4 regions of the Microbispora sp. NPDC046973 genome follow, and region 4 is predicted to be linked to each of the others. Evidence: riboswitches for the same ligand, from Rfam matches in the RefSeq annotation. Region 4 holds a riboswitch; each other region holds the start of a gene.
What was found. A riboswitch is a leader RNA that binds a small molecule or an ion and turns the genes downstream of it on or off. The one in region 4 is predicted to bind cyclic di-AMP.
Positions count from the first base shown of each region.

Region 1: another riboswitch for cyclic di-AMP. It lies ahead of ABZ860_RS23265 (GH25 family lysozyme); the one in region 4 lies ahead of ABZ860_RS29025 (NlpC/P60 family protein).
Region 2: another riboswitch for cyclic di-AMP. It lies ahead of ABZ860_RS41640 (hypothetical protein); the one in region 4 lies ahead of ABZ860_RS29025 (NlpC/P60 family protein).
Region 3: another riboswitch for cyclic di-AMP. It lies ahead of ABZ860_RS02775 (C40 family peptidase); the one in region 4 lies ahead of ABZ860_RS29025 (NlpC/P60 family protein).

Region 1 is NZ_JBEYWQ010000012.1:242,510-244,701, reverse strand. It holds gene secD (protein translocase subunit SecD) at 1-207, shown strand, start outside; gene ABZ860_RS23265 (GH25 family lysozyme) at 268-990, opposite strand; cyclic di-AMP (ydaO/yuaA leader) riboswitch at 1,003-1,147, opposite strand; gene uppS (polyprenyl diphosphate synthase) at 1,499-2,192, shown strand, end outside.
Region 2 is NZ_JBEYWQ010000056.1:3,726-5,917, forward strand. It holds gene ABZ860_RS41640 (hypothetical protein) at 354-1,265, opposite strand; cyclic di-AMP (ydaO/yuaA leader) riboswitch at 1,300-1,438, opposite strand; gene galT (galactose-1-phosphate uridylyltransferase) at 1,509-2,192, opposite strand, start outside.
Region 3 is NZ_JBEYWQ010000001.1:565,925-568,116, reverse strand. It holds gene ABZ860_RS02780 (peptidase domain-containing ABC transporter) at 1-720, shown strand, start outside; cyclic di-AMP (ydaO/yuaA leader) riboswitch at 952-1,109, shown strand; gene ABZ860_RS02775 (C40 family peptidase) at 1,240-1,743, shown strand; gene ABZ860_RS02770 (MarR family winged helix-turn-helix transcriptional regulator) at 1,833-2,192, opposite strand, start outside.
Region 4 is NZ_JBEYWQ010000018.1:163,527-165,718, reverse strand. It holds gene ABZ860_RS29030 (amino-acid N-acetyltransferase) at 1-440, opposite strand, end outside; cyclic di-AMP (ydaO/yuaA leader) riboswitch at 832-985, shown strand; gene ABZ860_RS29025 (NlpC/P60 family protein) at 1,051-2,094, shown strand; gene ABZ860_RS29020 (LuxR C-terminal-related transcriptional regulator) at 2,153-2,192, opposite strand, start outside.

The DNA.
Region 1 (2,192 bases), on a different contig from region 4:
GCGGCGCTGGCGGTGTTCGGCGGCGACTCGCTGCGCGACTTCGCCGTCGCCCTGCTGATCGGCATCGTCGTGGGGACGCTGTCGTCGTCGTTCGTGGCCGGGCCGGCGGCGATCGCGCTGGAGAGGCGCAACACCCAGCCGCCACCGGCTCCCGCCGCCCCGCGTGCCAGGCCCGCGCGGCGCGACGGCTCCGGCGCGGTGGTCTGACCGACCCGATCCGCCGGCATGGCCCCGGGGCGGGGACGTCCCCGCCCCGGGGCCGTGCCGCTACGGCCGTCCGAGCGCGCGCAACTGGGCGGGCGTCAGCGCGGAGACGTTCTGGTCGATGGGCGAGTCGGTGTACTGGTGGATCGCCCAGGACTTCCAGTCGGCGGGCGGCGTGATGTCGCCCGGGGCCTTGCTGTAGTGGGCCACCCAGAGGGGGTACTGGCCGAGGCCGCGGCCGTACTTGTCCGCGAAGTTCCAGCCGCTGTAGAACATCGGCCTGGTGCCGGTCTTGGCCGTCACGTACTCCAGCCAGGTCTTGGCCCACGTGTTGACGTGCTCGACGGACTGGCCGTCGGTGGCCTCCAGGTCGAGGACCAGGATGTCGCCCGGCTTGCTCGGCTGCGAGTTCACCACCTTGAGGAAGTGGTCGGCCTCGGCGATGGGGTCGTTGGAGGGATGGGCGAAGTGGTAGACGCCGCGGACGATGCCCTTCTTGGCCAGCTCCTGCCAGTGCCGGGGGAAGGACGAGTCGACCCAGGAGGTGCCCTCGGTGGCCTTGATGAAGCCGAACTGCGCGCGGCTGTTCATCCAGTCGTGGTCGGCCTCGTAGCCGGAGACGTCCTGGCCGTACGTGTGCGGGTTCGCGTAGGCGGGAGCGGGCAGGGCGACGGCCGCCGTGACGGTGGCGGTGGCGGCCGAGACCGCGAGGGTCGCCGCCACGAGGGTGGAACGCAGACGCCGGCGGGAGGGCAGGCTGCCGAGGGAGAGCCGATGGGTGGACATGTCGGGGTTGACTCCTTGCTTCCATGCCGCCTACCGGGTTAGCTGACGGGTTCGGGCAGGAAGTGCCCTACGGGCGCATCTGGGGGTCTGCGCGCCGATTCACCCCGAGAGAGTGGGTCCCCGGCTCCACGTGACGCGGATTCGGCGGCCGCGCGATCACCGCGCGGTCCGGGCAACGACACGGCAAGGGATATGACGGCGGAAGTCGGCCGGTACCCATGCCGTGTCCCCTAAAGGTACACACACCACCAGAATGGTGTAAACGGTACAAAACACGTCTTTACCTGGGCTGCTACCACCCCCGATCGCCCCGCCATGGGCCGAGTCCCGTGATCCTCTCCACGCGAAGTAAGGGCCGTGGCTACTAACGGTAAGTATCCATTCGGACACGTGTTGTGACAGGGTCGTCGCCGAGGGGGTCCTAAGACCCCGCGACGGTCTCGGAAAGGGTGTGAATGGGAGTCTTCCGCCGCGTCCTCGCCGCCTGCCCGACAGCCCTCACGGCGGAGTGAGAGGCATCCCCCGTCACGTGGCGTGCGTCATGGACGGGAACGGCCGGTGGGCCGCACAGCGGTCACTGCCCCGCACCGAGGGGCATCGGGCGGCCGAGGCCGCCGTGATCGATGTCATCGAGGCGGCCCATGCGGCGGGCGTCGAGTGGCTGAGTCTGTACGCCTTCTCCACCGAGAACTGGCGGCGCCCGGCCGCCGAGGTCGACCTCCTGCTGCGACTGGTGCGGCGCGCGATCCGCAAGCACGCACTGTCACTGCACACACGCGGAATCCGCTGCCGGTTCCTCGGGGTCGCCGACCCGCGGATCCCGCCCGCGCTGGCCAGGGACATCGCCGACCTGATGGCGCTGACCCGCGACAACCGGCGGATGACGTTGACGGTGGCGTTCGATCACGGCGGCCGCCGCGACATCGTCGAGGCCGCCCGGTCGCTGATCCGCGACGGGGTGCCGCCCGAGCAGGTCACCGAGGAGAGTTTCGCCCGCCGTCTGCCCCACCCCGACATGCCGGAGGTGGACCTGGTCATCCGCACCTCCGGAGAGCAGCGCATCTCCAACTTCATGCTCTGGCAGGTGGCCTACGCCGAATGGGTCTTTCCCCAGGTGCTGTGGCCGGACTTCCGGGCCGGGCACTTCTGGGAATGCCTGGAGATCTACCGGCGGCGCGACCGCCGGTTCGGCGCCGTACAGG
Region 2 (2,192 bases), on a different contig from region 4:
TTGCCGTTCCCCAGCAGGCGGGTCGGTCGGCGGATGAGCGCCCGCCACGCCATGAGACGCCTGCAAGCCGGCCTCACGAATAGGCTCACGATCACGCCGATGTGAGGAGAAGTTGCTGTACGGGCCTGCTGTACACGAGCACGCGGTGAGGAGCGCCGATGGCGACTGAGGGAGGTCTCGATCCGAGTCGCTTGCCGCGAGGTGCGACGGGGTTCCGAGATTTCAGATCCGAGCCGCTGCCCTTGACGGATGCGCGGGTCTTCGCCTCAGCCTGTTACGCGGCTGCTCGGCTTGTGCGCGGCAGGGTTCTGGAGATCAGGCAGCCGGAGGTCCCCGGTAGACGGCTTGCGGGCTCAGTACATCGAGATGTGCACGTGGTCGTAGTGGTTGGCGGTGATTCCGCCGCGGTCGGACATGGTCCGCCAGCCCGGATGGCCGAGGTTGTAGATGCGCTGCTGCCAGATCACGTACATCACGCCCAGCTTCGGCCCGTTCTTGATGGCCCAGGCGGCCAGGGTGTCGCCGAGGGCCTTCATTCCGGGAGAGGGCATGGCGCCGCCCGAGCTCATCATGAAGTCGCAGGCGCGTCCGAGAGGATGCTCGCCGCTGTTCTCCGCTCGGTAGCAGCCGACCGGAAATTGGAGGTCGAAGTGCTTTTCGACCTCCGTGCGCATGAACCGCATCCGGGGCGTGATGTTGTCGGAGCCGCTGGGCAGCTCAGGCGCCCACGACCCGCCCGCGCGCTTTCCCGGCGCGATCGGGATCAACGCGTCGAGCTTGTCCTTGATCTCGTCGATGAGATCCTCGGCGTCCTCGCGCTGCCCGGCGACCTCGGCGGCCTGCGCCTTGAGCTGTGCGGTCAGCGTCTTGGCTGCGTCCGCGGCCCGCTGCCGCTCGGCGCGGACCTGGTCGAAGTGCGCGAGCCTCGCGGCCTGCTCCTCCTTGAGCTGGTAGTTCAGCGCCGCGGTGTTCATGTCGGGCAGCGCCATCGCGCTCTCGGTCTGGTAGCGCAGCCCGGCCATCTGCCGTACGGCGTCGCTGGCGGACTCGAAGTCGGCCTCGGCCTTGGCCAGCCGGCCCCGGGCCGCCTGCTCCTCCACGCGGGCCTTGGCCAGGGCGACGCGTTTGGCGTTGTAGTCGCCGATCAGCCGGTCGACCTTCTTCCGCAGGTCCGACAGCTCCTTCTTGAGCTGCTTCTCCGTCGGTTTGGGATCGGCCGCACCGGGCGCGGCCGTGCCGAACACGAGGGCGGCGGAGGCGAGCACGCCGACAGCCAGGGGGAACGCGCGGGGCAGAGCCCACTCCTCTCCATCTGCCGACCGGGTTAGCTGACGGGTTCGGGCTGGAGGAGCCCGGGCAGGCCACTGCCTTGACCCCAGGTGCGTGATTGGGTCCCCGGCTCCCGGGCGGGGCGCCCGGGATTAGGCGTACCGGTTGTGACGGCCGGTGTCAGGGATACTAGTGGTAAAGAAACGGTGGCTGCCACCGAAGTCGCAACCAATCGGAGATCAAGCCGTTATCGCCTCGCGAAGCATCCGAGCGGCCTCCTCCGGCAGCACGTCGTTGACGAAGGCGCCCATGGCCGACTCCGATCCGGCCAGATACTTCAGCTTGTTCGGCGCGCGCCGGATGGTGAAGAGCTGCAGGTGGAGATAGGCGAGGTCGCGCCGGTGGCTGACCGGGGCCTGGTGCCAGGCCGCGACGTACGGCATGACGACGCCGAACAGCCCGTCCAGGCGGCGCAGCACCTCGATGTAGAGCGGCGCGAAGGCGGCGCGTTCCTCGGGCGACAGCGCGGGGATGTCGGGCACCTGGCGGTGCGGGTAGACGTGCACCTCGAACGGGTATCGCGCGGCGGCAGGGACGAAGGCCGTCCAGTGTTCGTTGGCGGCCACCACCCGGGGGCCCCTCCGCTCGGCGGCCAGGACGTCCGCGAACAGGTTGCCGCCCCGATGGCGGGCGGCGGCGTCCAGCATCTGCCGCGTACGCGGCGTGACGTACGGATAGGCGTAGATCTGCCCGTGGGGATGCGGCAGCGTGATGCCGATCTCGGCGCCGCGGTTCTCGAAGCAGAAGACCTGCTCCACGCCCGGCAGCGAGGACAGCTCGGCCGTGCGGTCGGCCCACGCCTCGACGACCAGCTCGGCCTGCTCGTCGCTCAGGGAGCTGAACGACGCGTCGTGGTCGGAGGT
Region 3 (2,192 bases), on a different contig from region 4:
CGGGGCGTGTCGGTGTCGATCCACCCGGGCCAGAAGGTCGCGCTGGTCGGCGCCTCGGGCTCCGGCAAGAGTACGCTGGCCCGGCTTCTGCTGGCCCTGCACACCCCGGTCGAGGGCGAGATCCGCTACGACGGCGTCCCCGCGAGCGAGCTCAACCTGCGCACCCTGCGCCGCCAGTTCGGCGTCGTCACCCAGGACCCGTCCCTGTTCAACGGCACCATACGAGAGAACATCGCACTCAACGACCCCGACGCCCCACTGGAGCGCGTCGTCGCGGCGGCCGAACTGGCCGCACTGCACGACGAGATCATGGCCATGCCCATGAACTACGAGACCATGCTGACCGAGGGCGGCGGCCTGTCCGGCGGCCAGCGGCAGCGCCTGGCCCTGGCCCGCGCCGTACTGTCCCGGCCCAAAGTGCTCCTGCTCGACGAGGCCACGAGCAACCTCGACAGCACCACCGAAGCCGCCATCGAGGCCAACCTGGCCCGGCTCCCCCAGACCAGAATCATCATCGCCCACCGCCTCAGCACAGTCAGGGACGCCGACCTCATCCTGGTCCTCGACTCAGGACGCATCGTCCAACGCGGCACCCACGAGCAGCTGATGGCCGTGCCCGGCAAGTACGCCGAGCTCCTCGCCGCCCAGGCCGATCTTTCGCGAGGCGCACGCGGGGCCATGGCGCCCGCCCCCGCACCCGGACGCCGTCGGCGAGTGTGACGAGCGCCACATTTGCCCCTCCAAGGGCCGCCTGACCTGCGGGTTTTACCTTTTAATCCTTTTTATGTGATCTTTACCCTTTTCATGCCCTTTGCGGCAATATGTGGCTACTTGGTAGTTTCCTTGCCCAACGACGGGGTCCCCGTGACACCGCCGTTATGAACCCGGCCAGGCCGTGTTCGAAAACGAACATCCACTGTCACCGTCGCCACGTCCTCTCCGCCCCCCTGGGCGCCGGTGATGCCGAATCCGTGCAGCAAGGAGGCTCGGAGCCGGGGAACCAATCGACCTTCGACGAAGGTCTGGGGTGAATCGGCGCGCCAGCGCCGTAGGGCGACTTCCCCGCCCGAATCCGTCAGCTAACCCGGTAGGCGCAAGCGGAAGACCCTAGGGAGAGATCCCCTGTCTGCCAACTCCACCACTCTGCTCCGCATTGCCTGCGTCACTCTCAGTAGCGCCGCGCTCACCGCCTCCGTGGGAGCCCTGAGCGCGCTCCCCGCGGCCGCCATGTCGGGGACGGTGACAGCCCCGCCCCCCGCCTCGGCGGTCATCCCGCCCGAGCCCCCCGTCACGGTGACCACCCCGTACAACGGCGAGGCTCCGGCGGCGACCACGGCGGACGACTCCGCGAACACGAAGCTCACCAAGTCGGCCCTCCAGCAGGAGAAGGCCGAGCGCGCCATCAAGGTGGCGAAGAAGCACCTCGGCGATCCGTACGTATGGGGCGCCACGGGCCCACGGGCGTTCGACTGCTCCGGGCTGGTCCAGTTCGCCTGGCGCAAGGCCGGCGTCAAGCTCCCGCGCACGACCTGGTCGATGCTCGATGCCGTCAAGAAGAGGGTCTCCCTGGCGCACCTCAAGCCCGGCGACCTCATCTTCACCAGCGGCGGCGGCCACGTGGGCATGTACATAGGGCACAAGAAGGTGATCAGCGCTCCCCACAGCGGCGCGGTGGTCAGTGTCGACAGGCTCAACGGTTACTGGAGGAGCAGCTTCCTCACCGCCGTACGCCCCGGGGTCTGACCTCGGGCCGGGGAGACCTCCTCGGCGGGGATGTCCCGGGGGCGCGCCACCCGGGAAATCCCCGCCGAGGGCCGGCCAGAGGCCGGAGACTACGCGTCCTCTGCGATGAGGCGCTGGAGCAGGGCAAGCAGGGTCCCGCGGTCCCCGTCCGACAACGCGGTGTAACACCTGGCGAGCACCTCGTCGGCGACCCTGTGCCCGGCTTCCAGGACCCGCTCCCCGGAAGGGGTGAGATGGTGCTCGATGCGCCGGCCGCGCCCGGGCCGGCGCTCGATCCACCCCTGGGCCACCAGCCGACCGGCGAGGGTTCCGAAGGCCTGCTCGGTCTGGAAGGTCGCCACGGCCAGCTCCCGGGCCGACGCCCCGGGAGAACGGCTGATCGCCCGAAGAGCATCCCACTGGGCCAGCGTCGCGCCGATCGCGGACAGCCCGCTCTCCAGGGCCCGATG
Region 4 (2,192 bases):
TCGTACACCTCATGGGAGACGGGAGTGCCCTGGATCGGCCTGAAACCATGCCTGGCGAAGAACTCCACCGCGAACGTGAGGCAGAAGACCCTCCGCACCCCGAGGTCCCTGGCGGTCTCGATGAGCGCGCCGACGATCCGATGGCCGATGCCTCCGCCGCGTGCCGCGGGATCCACGGCGACGGTCCTGATCTCGGCCAGGTCCTCCCACAGCACGTGCAGCGCGCCGCAGCCGACGACCTGCCCGTCCGCCTCGGCCACCCAGAACTCCTGGACGTCCTCGTACAGCGTGACCGTGCTCTTCTTGAGCAGGCGGGGACCGACGCCCGAATACGCGTCGACGAGGCGCCGGATCGCCCGGACGTCCGGCGTCCTGGCCCGGCGCACCGTCACGGCCGTGGCACCCGGCTCGCTGGATGTCTGCGCGGCGACCTGCTCCATGACCGGTCAGCCTAGCCGCAGCGCGGCCGATCCCACTCGGTCGGCACGGAGCCTCCCCACGGATAACGGTCATTCCCAAACGCCACACCCGACATGAGTCCTGACTATGCGTAGCCGTAAGGATACGGACGGATGCGCGGCGACACCCAAAGGGGGCTGTCCAGGTTCGTCCCACTTTTTTCACCAGCCCGAGCAGCACATCGAAACCCTCAGATCGCTCTAAACGCAGGTGAAGGCGGATAAATCACCACCGAGCTCGTGACCCGACCGTGATCGTTTGGTTGTCAAACGTAGACGGGTTTCGGAGTTCTGGTTGAGCAAGAACTCGCCGTGCACTATCGTCCAGCGACGATGCCGGTCATCGTGAGCGCTCACGGCGACCGGGCGCCGAATCTTCGAAGCACCGAGTGCGAAGGGGAGCCGGGGACCCAACTGCAGGATCAGGATCGGTTCGGTCTCGGATCTACAAGGGGTGAATCCGCCAAGGTAGGGCTACTCCGGCCCGAACCCGTCAGCTAACCCGGTAGGCGCTCAGAAGTGCCCCGCTGTACGGCCCGTCTCGACGACGGACGCGCCGCGGGGCACACGTGGGAGAGGAGCTCGGTTGCGCATGCGTGGAGGACGGCCGGCGGGCAGGCACGCCCGCGGCCGACGGTCCGGAGCCGGCACGGCCGGTCCGGGTGCCATCCGCCGCTTCGCGTTCGTCGGCGTCGCGATCACCGCGATCACGTTCGGCGCCCCGGTGGTCCGCGCCACCGCCGACCCCAAGCCGAGCCTCAAGGAGCTCACAGCTCAGGTCGAGGGCCTCTACACCGAGATCGAGACGCTCACCGAGCAGTACAACGGCGAGCGGGTGCGCCTGAAGGCGGCCGAGCGGTCCGCCGATCTCGCCAAGAAGAACCTCGCCAAGAGCGAGGCGGAGCTCGAGGTCCGCCGGCAGAAGGCGAGCGCCCTCGCGCAGCACTCCTACATGACCAACGGGCTCGGCAACGCGCTCGTGCTCATCGACAGCGACGCCGACCCCCGGCGATACCTGGACCAGGCCTCCACGACGTACGCGCTGGAGTTGCAGCAGAGCCAGGAGGTCGCCGAGGTCACCAAGGCCATGGACGCCGCCGCACGGGCCAGGGAGAGCGCCTCCGCCCGGCAGACCGAGGTCAAGAAGCTCCTCAGCGGCCTCGACTCGCGGCGCGACAAGATCACCAAGCTGATCAAGAAGACCGAGAGCAGCCTCTACCGGCAGGTCTCCCAGACAATCGGCAGCGAGACGCGCTCGAGGACGTCGTTCCCCATCATCGGCGACGGCAAGGCCGCCCAGGCGGCGCGCTGGGCCCTCAGGCAGCAGCTCAAGCCGTACGTGTGGGGCGCCGAGGGGCCGGGCTCCTTCGACTGCTCGGGCCTGGTCATGGCGGCCTACCAGTCCGTGGGCATCAGCCTGCCCCACTACACGGGCGACCAGTGGACGGCCGGCACGCACATCCCCCGTGACCAGCTCCGCCCCGGCGACCTGGTGTTCTTCTACTCCGACCTGCACCACGTGGGCATCTACATCGGCAACGGCTACATGATCCACGCGCCGCGCACGGGAGACGTCGTCCACATCGCGAGGATCGCCGGACGGCCGTTCGCGGGAGCGGTGCGCGTCGCCGACTGAGCCCTCCCTCGCCGGAGCCGGCTGGGCCCTTCCTCGCCGGAGGGCGTCGCGTTCGCGGTCAGATGAGGCGGCGGCGTGCCGCCCAGGCGACGGCCTCG